DNA from 3 places in the Bacillus sp. 05T21 genome. Region 2 is predicted to be linked to each of the others. Evidence: riboswitches for the same ligand, from Rfam matches in the RefSeq annotation. Region 2 holds a riboswitch; each other region holds the start of a gene.
The links. Region 2 has a riboswitch for lysine ahead of AC1DKZ_RS27190 (aspartate kinase). Riboswitches for the same ligand answer to the same signal wherever they lie in the genome.
Positions count from the first base shown of each region.

Region 1 (7,252 bases), on a different contig from region 2:
TTTTATACGATTAATGTGTATTATAATGAAACAAATTTAATTATTGCTGATTGGAAAAACCAAAGGCACTTTTCTCATACGGGAAAAGTGTCTTTTTCATTTATTATTACAGGGGGATTATTTATGCAGAAATTAATTGTCTTTGCTATTATTGGATTTTTCGCTCAATTGATTGATGGCGCACTTGGTATGGCGTACGGGGTAACGTCTACCTCACTATTATTAATGTTTGGTATCGCACCAGCTGTAGCTTCCGCATCAGTTCATTTAGCTGAAGTCGTTACAACCGCCGCTTCTGGTGCATCTCATATCAAATTTGGAAACGTTGATAAATATACAGTTTCCAGACTTACATTACCAGGAGCAATTGGCGCATTTATTGGGGCATGTTTTTTAAGCAATTTACCTGGTGATGTAATTAAACCGTACATTTCCATATTTTTATTTACTTTAGGGGTTTATATTTTATTACGATTCATCATTCAAAAACAAATTGTTTCTTCAAATAAGCGTATGTCTGCTAAACAACTTGTACCACTTGGCTTATTCGCTGGATTCGTCGATTCAACTGGCGGCGGTGGTTGGGGGCCGATTACGACACCTGTTCTTCTTGCAAGAGGAAATGAAGCTAGAAAAGTTATTGGATCTGTAGATACGAGTGAATTTCCTGTTTCACTCGCTGCAACGATTGGCTTTTTCATTTCACTTGGCTGGGAACAAGTAAGCTGGGTTTGGGTATTTGCCCTCATGCTTGGTGGTATTGTTGCCGCACCAATCGCCGCATGGTTAGTACGCATCGTTCCTTCTCATTTACTTGGCGTACTCGTTGGCGGACTTATTATCTTTACGAATATACGTACACTGCTTACTACATTTAAAGTAGATCCAACTATTATTTCACTTTCTTACGTTGCAGTTGGTCTTGTCGTTATTATATCTATTTTTATTGCTGTTCGTAATCATTCCAATCGTTCTAACGTATCGACAGCCGGCTATCCGAAAGATCAAAAACAAATGCTACCATAATTAATAATAATACCGCCCGATTTACTTCGAGCGGTATTTTTTATTTTTCTATTTTCCAATTGACCATCGTTTCAGTACTATTTACTCTTTTCATATGTAATTTCTCTAAGACACGAATAGAGCTATAATTATCAAGGAGTGTCTCCGCTATAATCGTTTCCACTTCCCCTGTTTGAAAAGCCCATTTCATTAATTCACTAACTGCTTCTGTTGCATACCCTTTATTCCAATATTTCTCAATAAATCCGTAACCAATTTCTACCGTATGTTGCTCATTCGGTTTCCCTTTAAATCCTATATCACCTAGAACAACATCATCCTCTTTCCGAATAACATACCACGGTCCCCACGGTAATGAAGCCGCATCTCGTTTCATATTTTCTATATGTCCTACAATATGCGGACCACTATTGTATCCTTGATTATCCGCAATTTGAATCCATTCTTCTGTACACGGTACTATATATAATCTTTCCGTTTCTAATTTCATAATGATATCCCCTTTTCAATTAAACAATACCTCAATTTTATCAGAAATAAAAAGAATATTCATTCTATTTATCAGATTTATACTTATTCTTTGAAACGAATTTAAGGAATAATCCCCTTTTAATAGTTATGTCGAATTATATTTTCTGAATTTTCTTTTAATTTTAAAGGATTTTTCAATATTTTTTGCGAAACATTTGTATAACAATTTTTTCTTTGCTTATTGCTACATAATAGTAGGTTCGGGTGGAGTTATGCAAGCGTTTCCTATACAATAACCGATATTTTTTGACTTTTCCTAACAAAATTCCTTGCAATATATTCAGAAAGTCATTACAATTGCCATATATTAAATATCTTAGCAATATATAAATCCTCATCAATCCGATGAGGTAGAGGTTGCGACTTTTAAAAGTAAAATGGACGAGACACAGCGAATGTCACTGACTCCGTTTGAAAGGAAAAGTTGCCGAAGTTTATATTTCTTCTCTGGAAATATGAGCTGGGGCTGTCTCCGAAAGGAACAGAACTGTCACGTTTACAAAATTACCGTGTAAACGTGGTGTGCTATCTTAACGGAAGGGTATGATGGGGTGGTTATTTGTGAAACGTTCCGCCTAATTCCTTTGGCGGTTTTTTGTATTTTTCTCCCCCGCTCCTTCCTAACCTACAAGAAAAGGAGTGTTGAACATGAATAGCGCAACAAATCAATCTACCTCTAAAACGCAAACTACACAAGGACAAGGTGAATTAAAACGCGGATTAAAATCTCGTCACCTTACGATGATTTCTCTCGGTGGTACAATCGGTACCGGATTATTTCTTGCCAGTGGTGGTGTTATCCATTCAGCTGGTCCTGGCGGTGCATTAGTCGCATATGCCGCAATTGGAATTATGGTTTATTTTTTAATGACAAGCTTAGCCGAACTCGCAGCTTACATGCCTGTTACTGGATCTTTTAGCACTTATGCAACAAAATTTGTTGATCCATCACTTGGCTTTGCACTTGGATGGAACTATTGGTATAACTGGGCGATTACGATTGCAGCTGAACTAGCGGCCGTAACATTAATTATGAAATTTTGGTTCCCAGATACCCCTTCTCTTATTTGGAGTGGACTTTGTTTAGCTATTATTTTTCTCTTAAACTATTTATCTGTTAAAGGTTTTGGTGAATCTGAATATTGGTTCGCACTTATTAAAGTAGTTACTATTATTATCTTTTTAATTGTCGGTTTTATGATGATTTTTGGAATTATGGGCGGCGAATCTGTCGGCTTTAAAAACTTCACTGTTGCAGATGCACCATTTAATGGCGGCATCATGGCAATTATCGGTGTATTTATGGCTGCTGGTTTCTCATTCCAAGGAACTGAATTATTAGGAGTAGCTGCTGGTGAAACTGCTGATCCAGAACGTAATATTCCGAAAGCAATTCGTTCTATCTTTTGGCGCATTTTATTATTCTACATTTTAGCAATTCTCGTTATCGGTTTATTAATTCCTTATACGACTGAAAGCCTTGCAGCAAGTGATGTTACAGTAAGTCCATTTACACTAGTATTTGAAAAAGCGGGCGTTGCCTTCGCTGCTTCTGTTATGAACGCTGTTATTTTAACTGCAGTACTTTCTGCTGGTAACTCTGGAATGTATGCATCAACTCGTATGCTTTGGGATTTAGCTCGCCAAGGAAAAGCACCTAAATTCTTAGGCAAATTAGATAGCCGTGGTGTCCCTGTTAACGCATTAATCGCAACATCAGTAGTTGGTAGCGTCGCTTTCATCGCTTCTTTATTCGGTGACGGTGTTGTATACATTTGGTTATTAAATGCTTCTGGGATGTCAGGATTTATTGCTTGGGTAGGGATTGCTATTAGTCATTACCGTTTCCGAAAAGCTTATGTTGCCCAAGGAAAAGATTTAAAAGATTTACCATACAGAGCAAAATGGTTCCCGTTCGGTCCAATCTTTGCATTTACACTTTGTGTTATCGTTATTTTAGGTCAAAACTACGGAGCATTTACGGGAGCATCTATCGACTGGAACGGTGTACTTGTTTCTTACATCGGTTTACCACTCTTCTTAGTACTATGGTTAGGATATAAATTTACTAAGAAAACGAAAGTCATTCCACTTGATAAATGTGAACTGAAATAGAGTATAGCAAAACGAGCAAACAAATTTGTTTGCTCGTTTTTTATTACAATCCTCTTTACTTCCCTATTCCTTCTGTTTTTGCAATAATAAAGTAAATACACTTAAAGGTTGGGATTACATGAACATTCGTATTACTGATGAAGCAATAGCAGCTATACATAGACTAGAACGTGAAGACAAAAAGATCATTCGCATTAGAGGAACAATGACAAACTCTTGCAGCATTTTCGTTGATGTTGATTTAATTTGGGATACATATAATGCGGATGATGTTGTATATGAAGATGAAATGCTTATTGTACAAATGGACTCATTCACGAAAGACTACACTGGTGGTACATTAAAACTTGATTATAAGACGACTGGTTTTAGTATTACGACTCCTAGTGAGACTCTAGTTTATGGCTTGTCGGTTAAAAAATAAAAATTGTTTTTATTTGACCACTGAGGTGAAAAAATGGGTAAATACGTTCCATTAAAATTTTTATTTAACGAAGAATTAGCAGAAAAAATGGCTGATTCTATTTCTAAACATGATCCTAATTTCTCTAAAAAAAGCTTTGTAGATTCTGTAACATGTAAAGTTGAAAATTTAGAGTTAAAACAACGTGTAGAAGTAATAGCAGATGAATTACACAATGCATTACAAAAAGATTTTAATGAAGCAATACATATATTACTGAAAACATTGGGACCAGAAAATACAACAGAAGTAGGTACATTTACAAACGGATACATGTACATGCCTATTGCAAAATACGTTGAAAAATATGGGCTTAACGATTTTGAATCCTCGTTCCACGCAATGTATGAAATAACAAAGAGAAATACTGCTGAATATGCCATTCGTCCTTATCTTGAAAAATACCATGAAGGAACCTTGGACATATTGCAGCAATGGTTACGTGATGAAAACAGCCACATTAGGAGATTAGTTTCAGAAGGTACTAGACCAAGACTTCCTTGGGCAAAAAAAATAGGAGCTCTGAAAGGTGACTTCAGAAATAATTTAAAGCTTCTTGAGCCATTAATGAATGACCCTTCTAAGTATGTTCAAAAATCTGTAGCCAATCACATTAATGATATTACGAAAGAAGATAGCGAACTCGTTTTTCAATGGTTGCAACAATTACTCGATAAAAATCATCCTGTTAATCCTTGGATTATGAAACATGGATTAAGAACGATGATAAAAAATGGCACTTTACCAAAAGATTTTTGTTTTTAAGTATTTTAAACAAAAACGCTTATGCTTCAAAAATGAAGTATAAGCATTTTTTCTCTTTAAAACATTATCCCTGCCGTGAAATATTTTGAAACATTTTTGGCTTATTTTGTTCAAAGCTCTCTATCAGTCCTTTTCCAAATATCGTTATACTCTTCTCCCAAGGGTGACCTAAATACCCCCACTTAAAGTCCTTCTGAATAAAGAAATAGTAATCTCCATTTGGAAAAATCGGGATTGTCCACTCATCAAATTCATTTCTATCGAACTTTAAATGTGGATTTACCCAGTAACATTCATGTTGCCAATCAAGTGCCATTATATATTCATCCGATACTGTATTCTCTTTAAAAACTAGTAATGCTTTTTCTTCCAAATCGTCATATAAATTTAAATCTACCGATTCTCCGAAGTAATGAGAAATATCATATGTTACAAAAGGACTTGGCACCTTAAATGATGGGAATGTAGAATCACTTGGTGAAAACTTAAGCTTACTATCTATCATGTCCCAAATTTGGTCGTACTCTTTGTCTGTAAACTCCATCCAATTTTTCATTAAACAACTGCCTTCCCCTATAATTTCAAAGGATTTTTACTCAATTATCCCGAATATATAAATAACTATTCTCGCAAGGAGCTAATTCATATGAATCTATTCGAACACGAAACATAAAACCGTTCCACTTTAATAAGAGGTCCTCCCTTTTTCTTTTCTTACTATATCATTTATTAACGAAATAGGAGGACAACAATATGAAACGTGATCCATTATTTTCAGCACTATTAGAGAGTGCAAAGACAAACTTTAGCGGCTGGGATTTCTCTTTCATTTCAGAAACTGGCCGTATGAATAGCGAACCCCTACCATGGTCGTACGGTAGCACTGCTTTCCAACTTATGCAGCACGCAAAGTCAATGCTAGATATGGGTACTGGCGGCGGAGAGTTTTTATCTATGTTACAACCGTTCCCGCCAACTATTTGTGCTACTGAGGGCTATGCTCCGAATGTCCCAATTGCACGAAAGAAATTAGAGCCTTTAGGGGTTACAGTTGTAGAAGTGACTGATGATACTGCTTTACCATTTCAAGATGGTCAGTTTGATTTAATTGTGAATCAACATGAATCCTACGCTGCTTCTGAAGTGAAAAGAATTCTTTCCACTAATGGAACATTTCTTACACAACAAGTCGGTGATCTTGATTGTGCGGAACTTAATGAGCAGTTTGGCACACCGCTGAATAGCGAATTTTCAAGTTGGTCACTCAAAACGGCATGTAGTGAATTAGAACAAAATGGATTTACTATTTTAAAAGCGAAAGAAGAATTCCCTCTTCAGCGATTTTATGATGTCGGTGCTGTTGTCTATTACTTAAAAGCAATTCCGTGGCAAATTCCTGATTTTACAGTAGAAAGCTATAACGAGAAATTATATCGCATACATGAGATCATCTTGCAAAAAGGATATTTCGATGTGAAGCAACACCGCTTTATTATTAAAGCAAATTATGAAGAGTAAAATTTGAATTAGCATCCCTTGTAAAAAGCCAAATTCCCATAAAGAATTTGGCTTTCTCTTCGTATTTTAACGTTTCTTCTCTTATTGAGAAACGAGATATTTTTCATATCGTTTTTTCGTATTATCTTCTATCAAAAGTGTAGTTTTGCAATCAATAATATTCCGATTATCATATGTGAATATATGCTCTAAATTGTTGTCCTCACTTAATAATGTCGGTAAATATCTTTGCAAATTGCTAACTACACCTCTATTATCACCATCTAATATCCAATCAATTGACTTCCATTCTAATATTCCTTCAGCCGTACTTAATGGTGTGTCAATATGTACTCCTACTGGTAGCTCAGCAAGGAATACATACATCCCCTCACTACCCTGAGGATCGTCTTTATCTTGAAAGATAACATTCCCTTTATACGTTACACTTGGAAGCTCTATACCCGTTTCCTCAAACGTTTCTCTAATTATTCCTTCATATGGAGTTTCATTATCCTCAATTTTCCCTCCAACGCCATTCCACATTCCCATTGTTGGCTTCTTGTTTCTATTTAAAAGGAGTATGTTATCCCCTTTTCTAATGAAGCATATTGTGTACTTATACATATCGTCATTTCCTTTCTTTTACATCCTCTTCTGTAAGCAATTCATTTTCTACATGAGGAATTCTTATCATTTCCACGTAAAAACACTCTCCTTGTCATTGCTCCTCACATAATATACAGTACAACTTTCATACGTAAACACTTTACGTCCAACGAAAGAATCCTTTTGAGAAAGGAGAATTCAACATCGATAACATAGGAAATGAATTTTTAAAATGCTTTTATGATA
Region 1 is NZ_JBFTMD010000003.1:174,669-181,920, reverse strand. It holds gene AC1DKZ_RS09520 (sulfite exporter TauE/SafE family protein) at 124-1,026, shown strand; gene AC1DKZ_RS09515 (GNAT family N-acetyltransferase) at 1,067-1,516, opposite strand; lysine riboswitch at 1,901-2,093, shown strand; gene AC1DKZ_RS09510 (amino acid permease) at 2,206-3,672, shown strand; gene AC1DKZ_RS09505 (iron-sulfur cluster biosynthesis family protein) at 3,791-4,096, shown strand; gene AC1DKZ_RS09500 (DNA alkylation repair protein) at 4,130-4,900, shown strand; gene AC1DKZ_RS09495 (DUF2716 domain-containing protein) at 4,965-5,456, opposite strand; gene AC1DKZ_RS09490 (class I SAM-dependent methyltransferase) at 5,654-6,418, shown strand; gene AC1DKZ_RS09485 (NUDIX hydrolase) at 6,500-7,024, opposite strand; gene AC1DKZ_RS09480 (cephalosporin hydroxylase family protein) at 7,210-7,252, shown strand, end outside.
Region 1: another riboswitch for lysine. It lies ahead of AC1DKZ_RS09510 (amino acid permease); the one in region 2 lies ahead of AC1DKZ_RS27190 (aspartate kinase).

Region 2 (7,252 bases):
TATAAGAGGAGAGATTCGTATGAGCACGAATTGGAAAGGCGTCGAACACTGCATTTATACAATGTGTATGATTCAGCATAATAACGAAGTATTACTAATACAACGGCCGAATCATCTAGGCTTCCCTGGTTACATCGCTCCTGGCGGTAAAGTAGATTTTCCAGAAAGTATCGTTCAAGCTGCTAAACGAGAAGTAAAAGAAGAAACTGGATTACTTGTTTCAAATTTAACTTTTAAGGGATTAGATGAATACGTAAATCCGAAAGAAAATGTTCGATATATGGTATTTAACTATTGGACAGATTCATTTGAAGGTGAACTCCTTTTGAATCCTCCTGAAGGCGAATTATTATGGGTGCCAATTGATACAGCACTCAATCTTCCTATGCAAGATTGGTTTAAAGAGAGATTCCCATTATTTTTTGAAAAAGGTACGTTTGAAATTCAGCGTGTTTGGGACCAAGACTTGGATAAACAAGTTGCTATGACAATTACCCATACGTAAAAAAGCTTGGAATCTCTCCAAGCCTTTCTTACTTTCCCTCTATTTTCTTAATCTCATAATCAATTTCTAAAAAATTAACTCCAAATATCCACATTCTATGATTAGCTTCTAATATTTGATCCTTTCTCTCTTTAATAATAAAAGTCTCTGCTAATGGTAAGCGTATTGTAAAGAAGCGGGTATGTAAGTATATCCCTTCATCTCCCTTACGACGCTCTCTTAGCTTACTTGTAATCATTAACTGGTTCGTATCATTGTACAACTTCAAAATACCAGTCATATTCGAATATGGTAAAGGCAATGCGATATTCATATATGTCTCGTTCTTGTATGCATGCTTTGAATAGAGGGCTACAAAAACAGACTCTCCTGCTTCATTTTTTCTTAGCCAAGCCCTTACATTCTCTCTTCCATCCTTCTCATCTATTATCCCAATGATAGAGCCATGCATCGTTTCCCACTTGCCGCCCATTCCTAAATGTATTTGTCCTACACGCTTACTCATTTTCTCATAACAAAATGCAACCGGGCGGAACCAACGAGTCCATTTAATATGCGATTGTAACTCATACTCTTTTGTATTTTCATAAAAACGAATAATACTTAAAGGAATCTTCGTCATGTCAAATGCCTCACTATGAAAATCATTCATTTTATCAACTAAACCTTTGTATTCCTTGCTATCTATTAAATTTCTGTTATGTAAAAATGCTTCACCAACTGTCGCATTTCCTCTTAACTTGCTCATTGTTTTCCCGTAATATTTATAATTCGGAGTACTCTTTTCAATCATCCAACCAAGAAAAGCTGGTAACGCTACTCCAATTCCATTTACAACACCGTGAATCCAGACCATTTGTGCAATTGTAATCGTCATTACTTGTTTGAAATTTCCGTATGAATATATGAGTGAAAACATTATTGTTACCATAAGTGTACTAGAAGAAAGAACTAAAAGTACCTTCGCACTTATAGTATTGAATTTCGTTCTCCACACGTAAACTCCATATCCATAAATGGCACATAAATATATGAACACTGCAAAAAATTCAAATACCCTCGAATACGTAATTCCTATTGCAACTGTCATTGGAGAAATGACGATGATAAACATAATAGCATCATATAACTTACTTCCCTGTTCTCTTTTTCTTCCAAGTAAACCCGCTGATAACGGCAATAGAAATGCCGAATAATGAAAGTGTGCCGCTGTAAGTAAGACAATGTCAGAACTAAAATGCATAATGGAAAGTTTCGCTACAGAAGCAAAGAACCAAAAACCACCTAGAAACAAATAAATAAACGCACTATCTATAGCTACTTCTTCTAGAGGCTTCCATCTTCTTTCTAGCAATCTACTTACACCAAATAATGCAACGATTCCTGTATATACAAACCAAAGTAGCGCAAAGAAATAGTGATTTGTTACGAAAGCTAGCATTGCACTAACTGCTGCAATTGGATATAAAAGCGATACAAATTTATAAGATAATAAATACGATCCATTTCTTGTTTTCTTATCAACAATGCAAAATGACATCGGTATAAATAACAAAATAGATAACAATATGATTGCTTCAACAGGATTTACATTCGACCACTCGTATATTAGAAATATAATATAACAAGCAAGTCCAAATATTATATTTTTCATCTCGTTTATTCCCTTTCCACAAATGTTCCCTTATATGAAAATAACGAACCAATTAACGGATTTCGTACTTGTACATGAATTCGAAAACATTGTAGTGTTTCATCATAACTTTCTACAATTTTTGCCTCTCCGTATAAAAATCTAGGTAACGGTATTTTTCTTCCAAACATAAAAAACCATTGTTTCTTTGAAGAAATATGCATCCCGCCTTTTTCATCAATATAAAAATTCAATGTAGAAACGAGTAAATGCGGCTCACCAAAATAATCTACAATTTCATTATTCTCTTCATCCAACTGCATAACAGCGTTAAAATATCTTTTCTTATTATGAAAATAAAAAGTACGATTCCACCGTACAAATTCTTTCCCCTGTCCATCTCGCTCAGCGGTATTATGTATCACAAACGGAACTTTTTGCCCTCGCTCAGAGAAAAACATACGGAACTTCGATGTAATTTTTAATATTAATTTAACGAAAAAAGATCCTCCATAAATTTCATCCATTTCCCCTTCCCCAATAAAGCTATTTTCCTTTGTTATCGCATATCGTTCCTGCAATTTTGGATGAAGCCTTTTATAAGAATCCCCTAATAATCTTTCATAAATATTAACCATATACTTATCCCTTTCTCGTCCTCTTGCAATTTTTTGCGCTTGGCAAATTAGTGCTATTTATATAACCGACAATCGATAACCCTATTAGAAGAAAATTTAATGTAATCGGATTAAACGGTTGCGTAAAACTAGCGATATTCGTCGATCCTGCCGCTAATGTTAAAACTATCAACAATATAATATGCAATATAAATAGTTTTCGCTTTTGAAATGGCAATAGCCACATAACACCCCATATTATTTCTAAAAATCCAACTATTTTAAGTATAAAAATACTACTTTCATTCGATCCGATTAGTGCAGAAAGCATCTTTACTTCTTCTGAATGAGTAAACATCAATTTCGGTACAATCCCTTGATATAACCATACGAAAGCAAATAAAAAGCAAACTAGCCAATACGTCATCGTTCTTCTAATTAGCAACTTTGGATGAAGTCCCTTTTCTAACCATAATTTTAAAGCATCAAAACTCCATGCTGTCGCCCAACCTAATAGTGGACGAAAAACATATAAATCTATCACATTTCCTATACGACCAAATCTCGTATCATAATCATATTGCGTTTCAAAATGAATATGTTCTTCATTCGGTGTATACTTCCAATAACCACGCCCTATTTGTATAAGTGATAATTGATTGTCTGTCCAAAATTTTAAAGAGGAAATGCGTTCTCCAGTTTCTTTTCTAATTTCACCTATCGATTCCCCTTCTCCGGCTATTTCAAGTCCAAATCCGATCTTTGTTTTATATAAAAACTTCTGTGGTTCTCCCTCTTTTTTTTCTAAATACGAAATTTCAGTAAAACGAGCATCCCATTCTGTATGTATATCAGGCTCTTGTGTATATGCCCATAGTTTCTCCATTGTTGTGTTCATTTTTGTTGCTACATAAATAGGCTTTTTCTTCCCCATCCTTCCACCTCCCATGCGCTATATTTTCAATGTACATGCAATGAATTTATTTTGCTACATTTTTCACAAACTAATTTAATAAAAAGATAGAATTTCAAAAAAATACAAAAAACACTTGATTCCCTGAAAAATTTAAATTATTATAAAACAAATGTTACCAACAACTTCATAAATCATACACTCTCGCCTAAAACGTGAGATAGAGGTTGCAACGCTTATAAGTATTCTAAAGGAGACACAGAGATGTCTATGATTTTAGAGGAAAGGAAGTGTTGCCGAAATTGATAAATTTCTCTGCATTTATCAATTGGGGCTGTTTTCGAATAGAAACAGAACTGTCATATGTACAGACGTGTACGTATGAAGAGCTATCTACAAAAAAGAGATATCATTTTTATGATATTCCTTTTTTGGCGGTTTTTTTATTAGCTCCGTTTTCTGTTTCCCTTTTCCTGTAACAGCACCATCCTCACTTATTTGAGATGGTGTTTTTTGTTTTTCTCTCTGGTAACTACAGGAATATTGGGATTTGTATATGTCCTAACCTATTCTTAAAAATGGACGAAAGAAGGAATTCGTAATGGAAACGATTGTACAAAAATTTGGCGGTACTTCTGTCGGAAGCGTCGAACGCATTCAACATGTAGCAAATTTAATTATTGAAGAATATGAACGAGGACATAGTATTGTCTCTGTCGTTTCAGCAATGGGAAAAAGTACGGATAAACTTGTAGCACTTGCTAACGCTATTACTGAAAATCCAAGTAAACGTGAAATGGATATGCTCCTATCTACAGGAGAACAAGTAACTATTTCATTATTAACAATAGCACTACAAACAAAAGGTTATAACGCAATTTCATTAACAGGATGGCAAGCTGGTATTACGACAGAATCTGTACATAGTAGTGCACGGATTACTGACATTAACACTACTCGTATTCAGTCTTACCTTACTGAAGGCACGATTGTTATAGTAGCTGGTTTCCAAGGAATAAGTGAAGAAAATGAAATTACCACACTTGGCCGCGGTGGCTCCGATACGACTGCTGTCGCATTAGCTGCTGCACTAAAAGCAAAAAAATGTGATATTTATACGGATGTGACCGGCGTATATACGACTGATCCACGAGTTGTACAAGATGCTTATAAATTAGATGAAATTTCTTATGACGAAATGTTAGAGCTTGCCAACCTCGGTGCTGGCGTATTACACCCACGCGCTGTTGAATTTGCTAAAAATCATAATGTAATTTTAGAAGTTCGCTCAAGTATGGAACAAGAAAACGGAACAATTGTAAGGGGAGAATGTAACATGGAACAACAATCAATCGTTAAAGGTATTGCATTTGAGGATAATATTACACGTGTCACAATTAAAGGGTTAGAACAAGGTGCACTTTCAACAGTTTTCTCTACATTAGCAGCAGCACATATTAATGTAGATATTATTATTCAAAGTATTACAAATGAAGGAACTGTTCACCTCTCCTTCTCGATCCATTCTAATGATTTAAGAGAAACATTAGAAGTATTGGAACAAAATCAAGAAGCACTTCACTATGAATCTGTAGAACATGAAAATCATTTAGCAAAAGTATCAATTGTAGGATCTGGTATGGTATCTAACCCAGGAGTTGCTGCGAATATGTTCACTACTTTAAAAGAAGAAGATATTCATATTAAAATGGTAAGTACATCAGAAATTAAAGTATCTGTCGTTATTGACCGTCTTCATTTAGTAACGGGTGTTGAAGCACTTCATCAATCATTTATGGCGAAAATTGAGCCTTTAGTGCAGATGAGTTAATTTCCACCTGTAAAAATTAAAATAAATTATATAAATCTATTTCCTTCCTATATAAATAGAAAGCTGTTTGCATAGTGGAAAGTGAGAAAAAGGTTATTTAGTTTAAAATAAAGTCGTTTAAAAAACAATAAAATTGTTAAAAAATAGAAGCAAGTCATTCTATTCAACAATCGGGCAGTTATCTCCCACCTAACTTCCTCGCATTCGCCGAATTTTGAGGTGGGAGTCTTATTGCCCGCAAATAGCGGGATAAATTTTTACACATAAGGAGATAAAGACTATGGCAAACAACAGATTACTAAGAATGGACAATGTCAGCATCGTTGTAGAATCCCTTGATGACGCAATCTCTTTCTTCGAGGAGATTGGCTTGAACCTCGAAGGGCGAGCGACTGTCGAAGGTGAATGGGCTGGTCGCGTAACCGGACTCGGTTCTCAGTGCGTGGAGATTGCTATGATGGTTACGCCAGATGGTCACAGCCGAATTGAACTTTCGCGATTTCTCACCCCACCTACTATAGCAGATCACCGGACAGCTCCTGTAAACGCCCTCGGTTATCTGCGCGTCATGTTCACCGTCGAAGACATTGACGAAATGGTATCCAGACTTACTAAGCATGGTGCTCAGCTCGTTGGCGAAGTAGTTCAGTATGAGAACTCGTATCGACTCTGCTACATTCGTGGAACCGAAGGAATTTTAATCGGTTTGGCGGAAGAAATCGGTAACAAATAAGTAAGTGATGTTTTATAAAAAGCCTTTACTGAAATATGCATTGCTGAAGTAAAAATATTTGAAGAAAATTCTTATTCAATAAAACTTAGATTTTCAACCCCGTCCTAACTTTAGAACGGGGCTATACTCGTTTGAGCTTTTAAAATTAAATAACTTTATTATCATTTTACACATAGATTTCAAGACTCTATACAAACAGCTTTTTAACATATTACCTATATATAAAAACCGCCATAAAACAATTAAATTATTCGCAATACCTTTTCCTAGGAAATATAACGGACTCTTCTCACTTCTTATCATATATATCTTTCCCTTTAAATAACGAGCGAAATTCATTCAAAATAACTTTCTTCACGTCGGAATAAAAGACCATCATGAATAGCGCAGCCCCTAATAAAATCTCTTGAATTCCTTCGTAATCAATGAAAGCACTCATAATTAGCAAACCAAATCCAATATAAAAACCAAACTCATTCTCTTTCTCAAAATCCTCATCTTCTTCATCAATATGTATTTTCTCTTTAAAGTTTTGATTCCCTTTTATTAATTCATCGAGCGTAACATTGTACATTTCGCTCAATAAAATTAAATAATCAATGTCAGGGTAACTTTTATCATTTTCCCACTTACCCCGATTTTCTTTGCAACATCCTCCTGCGAAAAACCCTTTGACTCTCGTAGTTTTTTTAGCTGTGCTCCTAAGTTCATAACGTCCCCTCCTTTAACAAATTATTACATAAAAGGAGATGAAAAAGAAAGAAACTATTAGTAACACTCACTGTAAACCAGCAGTTTACACAATAAAAAAGGGAGAGTAACTCTATTTTCGAGCCACTCTCCCTCATATTTCTATTAAAACAAATGAATGTTTTCTTTCTTGCAAGCTTCACGTAAATCATCAGGCCATACAGAAGATTGAACTTCACCGATATGTGCTTTACGTAAGAAGTACATACACATTCTTGATTGTCCAATACCACCACCAATTGTTAATGGTAGTACGTCTTCTAAAATACC
Region 2 is NZ_JBFTMD010000026.1:39,411-46,662, reverse strand. It holds gene AC1DKZ_RS27210 (NUDIX domain-containing protein) at 20-505, shown strand; gene AC1DKZ_RS27205 (YndJ family protein) at 534-2,159, opposite strand; gene AC1DKZ_RS27200 (DUF4166 domain-containing protein) at 2,165-2,776, opposite strand; gene AC1DKZ_RS27195 (DoxX-like family protein) at 2,781-3,689, opposite strand; lysine riboswitch at 3,882-4,068, shown strand; gene AC1DKZ_RS27190 (aspartate kinase) at 4,270-5,499, shown strand; gene AC1DKZ_RS27185 (VOC family protein) at 5,780-6,232, shown strand; partial or broken gene AC1DKZ_RS27180 (helix-turn-helix domain-containing protein) at 6,522-6,943, opposite strand; gene asnA (aspartate--ammonia ligase) at 7,088-7,252, opposite strand, start outside.

Region 3 (7,252 bases), on a different contig from region 2:
AGAGGTTCATATATGGCGATTAACGGAATGGTCTTTCAAGTGGCAAAAATGAATGGGGCATTAGGTGTTATGCTAGGTTCATTTATTGCATCTTGGGGCATGAGCGCTCTATATTTCATCGTTGGTATGAGCAGTATTTTATTATTTATGAAGGCGATAGGGAAAGAGAAGTATCAGAATGAAGGAAATGTTTCTCAGATTGGATGAAACTATATAAAAGCGAACCAGTTATACTGGGACCCGCTTTTTATATAATTTTTAAAACGGATCAACTTCAGCTAAATCAGGATTGGCGTTAGGGTTTGTTAATAAGGTTTTCAGCTCACCTACTTCTGAGAGAGCGACGAGGATATAACCACTAATAAGGACGATGAGTCCGATGACTCGTAATGTTTGCAATTTAATGTCACGGCTATTTTCTTCTGAGTTGTTCTGGGGCGTTGCAGGCGGATTGTTGTTCATAATAGAGCTCCTATCTTTTTTATTTATATGTGCGAAATCATTATTAACGTATGGATAGGAATTGTATAGTCATTTTCACTATATGAGAAATGCCTATGAAAAGTGATTATAAATTTTAGGACGAGAAAAGAGGCTGTTATGTACAGCCTCTTTTCTCGTTAAAATGAAGAAATTCGTTTCTTCGTTTTTGGTACAATAATAAACTTTATCCAAAGTACGCCGATTAGAATAATAATCAAAGCATGTAGTAATTGTCCTGTAGCAATGAGTATAACACTTGAAAATGCAATGAGTTGAATACTTAGCAATATGAAAATTAAGCTGAGAAATTGACTCATTCGTTCTTCAGTATCAATTGGATATAATGCTACAATAATATTTCCCGAAAAATATTTCCACAGAGAACGAAGCTGCATAGAAATCATATATAGGATGATATAAACGATAGCACCTTTTACGTATATATTCGGAACAAAATATAGGATGAAAGCACCGATTACCCCCAAGCGAATATATATACCGAAATAATCATTACCACGTAAAAATGCAAGTGTATGTAAATAGAAGAAAGTAGCTTGTTTTTTATGTAGTAAAGGTTCAATCCAATTTGTAAGCCATTTTCTTTTATTTACTTGCTTATTCAGTTGCGGAACATCGGTGAAAATGCTAGCAAATTGATAGAAACGAACGTCCATTTTTTCTTCTTGTTCGATTATGTAATCCCACGGTATTCGTTTTGTAGGTTGTTTCTTCGTGTATAGAAGCAGGAAAGCAAGAAGTAAGAGTAGTCCGCCTAATACGATCATATTTGCAGTATAAAACAGCATGTAAATGATCAGGGCGTTACAAGCAATGCGAATGATAAACCATATGCTTTTTTCATAACTATCACGCCACATCCAATGTATGTATATGTTCCAGCCCTTTAGAATCATTAAAATTATAAAGATTGTACATAAAAAAGGTACGGTTAATTGTAATGATTGCATGGCAAGCGGTACGATAACAAGGAACATAAATATAAGCGGGAAAAGCTGAATGATGTAATTATATAGAAGAGATTTTTTAAAATAAGATGTTAATTTCTCTTCTAGTGCTAGTAAATAGACAGCATCGGGCTTTTGAATAAATGTACGTATTGGGCATCTCGTTATAATCGCTGTTAAGACGATTGTAATAAGCAATAGAGATATTCCTTTAGAAGGATCCGTTTTAAGAAACTTAGCGTAATAATATGCACCTACACATGAGACGAAGATGAAGCTATATAGTAAACCGTTAATCATACGTGCAAAGTATGTGATGGCATTTTGAATATGTTGTTGAAAGCGAGAGCTCCATAGTGATTCGATTGACATGTTTTTCACCTCTTTTTTCTATTATATATGTTTTGTAAAGTAAAAAACGAGCAAATTGCGTTACGCAACTTGCTCGTTTTTCTTTTCTTTATTTTTTTTCTGATCACGATTCATTAATGGATAGAAGGCAAAGCCAATCCCGAATAAACCAATTCCGAGAAGAAATGTTTTTATATCGGATGCTCCTGTTTTAATAACCCATAGTGCATAGCAAATTGCAATAACTGCGACCACACCATCTATAATTCTTGCCCGTAACTCATTTTTATAAGTTTCACCAGTTGCGACCAGTTTTAACTGGAAGATTGGTGAAACGAGATATGGAATGAGGTAGGCTAAAGTTGATACTGTAATAACGAATGTATAAGCTTCCGCAATGGTTCCAGATAGTGTTGAGAATAAGAACACTTGCGACATAATGTTTGTTAATCGTAATGAGTAAATTGGACTTCCTTTTTTATTTGTTTTTGTAAAGAAGGAAGGGAAGAAACCTTCTTTGGCTGCTTGATAAGGTACTTCAGAGCTTAATAAAATCCAGCCTAATATTGAACCGAATAGGGAAGTAAGAGCAAGTAATGCCATAAGTTTCCCGCCACCATGACCCATTGCAGCGTTTAATGCATCTGCTAATGGACGTTCAGAAGCTTGTAATTTATCAACGTGAAGTACACCCATTGTTAAAATTGTAATTCCTAAGTAAATTGCAACTGTGATAAGTAATCCTGCAACAGTTGCGCGTTTTACCGTTTTTGGAGAGGTAGCTCGGTTTGATAAAAGAACGGCTGATTCAATCCCGATAAATGCCCAAAGCGTTGTAAGAGCCGCTAAATTTACTTGTGAAAGGAGGCCATGTGATACGCCTTCTTTATCGATCATTGGTGTGTACCATTGTCCAAATTTTGAAGCTTCGAACGCAAATAACGTAACAATGATGAATAGAAGGAATCCAGTTACTTTCGTTGTCGTTGCTAGGAAGTTGAGCTTCCCAGCTCCGCTTACACCGTTTGTTAAAATTAAATGTGTGCCCCATAGTAAGACGGAACAAATAGTAAATGTAATGAGCTTTCCAACTTCTATATCGAACGAGCCGATTGAAAATAATAGTCGCGTATCTTTCATAATCGGGAAGAAGAGTGATAAATATCCCGCGAAAGATGTAATGATGGCAACGTTACTTGCCCAGTTTGCAACCCAATATCCCCACACCATGCTGAAACCAGCCATTTTCTTTCTTTTTGGTGTTGAGAATAAAGCATATGCATGACTTTGTGGTCCTGTCGTTAAATCAGGACGACGAATTGCTAAATTACCGAAAACAAGAGCTAGCATTAAAACACCAAATCCTGTTGTTAACCAAGCTAAAGTGACACCGAGTGGGCTTGCTGTTTGTGCCAACGTACTTGGCACCATGAAAATACCAGCGCCAACCATGTTACCGACAACGAAAGCTGTTAGTACCCAAAAGCCCCATTTTTTTTGTTGCATAGAAAATACCTCCAAAGTTAGTATAACCAAGTCAAGCGAGGAGATATGTATGTCTTCCTGATAAGGAAGAGAAGGTCCAAACAAAACAAAAAAAGCACGTAATTTGCCGCTACATGCTTTCTATCTTATAAGAAACCCACGACATACCTCTCGATAGCTCTCCACAAACGAAACGTTTGTGACAGTTCTGCACTTATTAAATGCAGACCCAGCAAGCGTGCATGGTGGACACGACTTACTTCGGCAATCATTCCTTTCTCATTTCTTCATCAATGCCACTACATCTCCTGAAATGATACTTTTAATGATTGCAACCTCTACCTCACCGAGATACGAATGAGGATTTATGTATTAAATTAACATGTTTAAGAGTAACAAATGTATTTTTATACGTCAATGGATATAGTAATAATCAGATTATAGAGAAGAATTTGTTATTAGGTCCTGGAGGATTTTAACTAAAAAACAGCTGACCTAAATATTAGATCAGCTGCTACATATAAGATTATACTAAGTTTAATACAGTTACTTTTTGACGAGTCATAGACTCAAGGCTCTTACGAATACCTTGTGCGCCCATACCTGAACCTTTTACACCGATGAATGGGAAGTGGTCAGGGCCGCGCTCTGTGCGTCCGTTAATTTGAACAGAACCAGTGTCGATTTTGTTAGCAATTGCAAATGCTTTGTTAATGTCTTTTGTGAAGACACTTGCTTGCAGACCGAACTCTGATTTGTTAGCAATTTCAATCGCTTGTTCGTCAGAAGAAACACGGATGATTGGAAGGATTGGGCCAAATGGCTCTTCCCAAGCAACTTTCATTTCTTCTGTTACGTTGTCGATTAATGTTGGGTAAATTAGGTTGCGCTCACGTTTGTTACCGATAACGATTGTTGCACCTTTTTCAGCAGCATCGTCAATTAAACCTTGAACGAAGTCAGCAGATTTGTCGTCGATTAATGGAACGATTGTGCTGTTTTGTTCTGGAGATCCAACTGATAGTTCAGCTACTTGCTCTTTTAATAAGCCAGCTAGTTCGTCTGCTACATTTTCATGTACAAGTACACGCTTAATAGCTGTACAACGTTGACCTGAGTAAGAGAATGCACCGCTTACGATATGCTTTGCAGCTTCTTGTAAGTCTGCATCTTCACAAACGATACCAGGATCTTTACCACCAAGTTCTAATACAAGTGGAATCATCGCAGCTTTTTTCGCTAAATGTTTACCTGTATTTGTACCACCTGTGAACGATACCATATTTACGCCAGGATGTTCTACTAAGTAGTCACCAATTACAGAACCGCGTCCTGTAGCTACATTTACAAGACCTTTTGGAAGGCCAGCTTTATGAAGTGCTTCAACCATTTTAACACCGCTAATTGCACCTTGAGTTGCTGGTTTGAAGATAACAGCGTTACCCATAATAAGTGCTGGTGCAAGTTTTGCAGCAGATAAGTTTACTGGGTAGTTAAATGGTGCAATTGCTAATACAACACCAAGTGGTGCGCGCTGAATAATCGCAAGTTTAGATTTAGATCCACCAGGGAAGCTATCACCCATCATGCTTTCACCGTGCATGTGAAGTGCTTCGTCAACTGTGTAACGAATTAAGTCAGCTGTACGAACGACTTCTTTTTGCGCATCTTTATAGCCTTTACCGACTTCTTTCATAATGATATCGGCAATTTCATCTTGCATATTTACGAGCTCATCAGCCCATTTATATAAATATTTTGCGCGATCTTGTAGAGAAGCTTCAGCCCATGATTTTTGAGCTTCTTTTGCAGATGCAATTGCTTCATCTACTTCTCCTTGAGTAATTGCTTGTACTTGCCCAATTACTTCGTGTAAGTATGGAGATGGAATGTCGATTGTTTGACCTGAAGAGCTTTCTCTCCATTCTCCGTTTAAATAAAATTTGTACGTATTGCTAGTTGTCATGATTAGTCCTCCTAAAATAGCAACTTGTAAGAGTGAGTATAAGGTGATTGTAGGTGGTTTGATAATATTTTTCAAATGAAATGTTTGTGAAAACGATTTCTTACTATTTTTTTATTTTGTATGCCCTTTCTTACAGAAGATTCTCTTATTTCAAGCTGAATTATAAGCAGAATGCATCACTTTTATTTTTTGTGATAAAAAATTATTTTATTCTAAAGCGAAAAAAATAATTGACAGAATACTCAATAAAGTTGTAAGATTATAAATGGAAAATAAATGAAGGGGGTGTGCGTAATGATTGTAATCGTAAATGTAATGGGCTTAGCTCTGTTAAATGGCGGAAAACATTCATATCATTACGCAACCCGTGCGGATATATAGGACCTTTTTGTCTTATGAGAAGCGTACGTTGCGTATATCGTAACGTACGCTTTTATGCATTCTATTGCATATCGTCAAAGCGGCGGTATGCTTTTTTTTGTTTATCCCGCTATTTGCGGGCAGTAAGACTCCCGCCTCAAAATTCAGCTGGAGCAAAGAAGTTGGGATGGGAGTCGGGCTGCCCGTAAACGCCCGATTGGTGAAGGCTAATAATCAGTGGGGAATGAACAAAACCCCCACTGATTAAAGTTTCACTTTATTTTCCTTGTTACTATAAAAAATCAGAATTTGGAAGGTGGAAAAATGTGATGAAATTGTATGGCTTACGAAATGTAAATGTGATGGGTTTGGATAGCGGGTAAAGAAATGTGAATCAAACGGGAACGAGAAAGGGGAGGTTATATTGTTTTCAGTATTACTAAAGTTAAGCTGGTTTTTTAGAGAGCATTGGAAAAGGTATAGTATCGCAATTGGGGTACTTTTAATTGTAAACGTGATAGAGGTAATTCCTCCGAAAGTGTTAGGAATTACAATTGATAATATTAAAACGGGAGCCTTAACGAACGAGGCGATTATGCAATATATTTTTATTTTACTTGGGGTAACGATTGGTGGGTATGTGCTTACTTTCATTTGGCAGCACCAACTATTTGGCGGTGCGTTCGTACTTGAGAAAACGATGCGTTCAAAATTTATGGGGCATTTACTTAAGATGACACCGACGTTTTATCAAAAAAATCGTACTGGCGATTTAATGGCGAGAGCGACAAATGATTTAAAAGCAATCTCCATGACAGCTGGTTTTGGTATATTAACGCTCGTTGATTCTAGTCTATATATGCTTACAATCGTTTGTATGATGGGCTTTTCAATTAGTTGGCAGTTAACATTTGCTGCACTTATACCACTTCCGATTATGGCGTATGCGATGAATAGATACGGAAAGAAGTTGCATGAAAGATTTACAGTCGCGCAAGATGCGTTCGGGGATATGAACGATAAAGTACTTGAATCAATTGCGGGTGTACGCGTTATTCGTGCGTATGTACAGGAGAACGCTGATCAAGAAAGGTTTCATCAGTTAGGAGATGACGTATACGAGAAAAATATGAGAGTAGCAAGAATCGATGCATTATTCCAGCCGACTGTGAAAATGCTCGTCGGTCTTAGTTATTTAATTGGTTTAGTGTACGGTGCATATCTCGTATTCCAATCAAAGGTGACACTTGGCGAGCTCGTTTCTTTTAACGTCTATTTAGGGATGATGATTTGGCCGATGTTTGCAATTGGTGAATTGATTAATGTTATGCAAAGAGGAAATGCGTCGCTCGACCGTGTAAATGAAACGTTAGCTTATGAACCGGATGTAAAGAGTCCGAAAGATCCAAAGGTTGTACAAGAGCCAGATTACATTCAATTTGATAACGTTACTTTTTCATATCCTTCATCAATTGAAACAAATTTGAAAAATGTTTCGTTCTCATTAAAACAAGGAGAGACACTTGGAGTTGTTGGGAAAACAGGAAGCGGGAAAACGACGCTCGTTCGTCAGTTTCTTCGTCAATATCCACTTGGAGAAGGGGATATTGCGGTTTCTGATGTGAAGCTAGATAAAATTACG
Region 3 is NZ_JBFTMD010000015.1:107,561-114,812, forward strand. It holds gene AC1DKZ_RS22370 (MDR family MFS transporter) at 1-207, shown strand, start outside; gene AC1DKZ_RS22375 (hypothetical protein) at 259-462, opposite strand; gene AC1DKZ_RS22380 (ABC transporter permease) at 621-1,820, opposite strand; gene AC1DKZ_RS22385 (amino acid permease) at 1,881-3,305, opposite strand; lysine riboswitch at 3,452-3,633, opposite strand; gene gapN (NADP-dependent glyceraldehyde-3-phosphate dehydrogenase) at 3,811-5,250, opposite strand; gene AC1DKZ_RS22395 (ABC transporter ATP-binding protein) at 6,035-7,252, shown strand, end outside.
Region 3: another riboswitch for lysine. It lies ahead of AC1DKZ_RS22385 (amino acid permease); the one in region 2 lies ahead of AC1DKZ_RS27190 (aspartate kinase).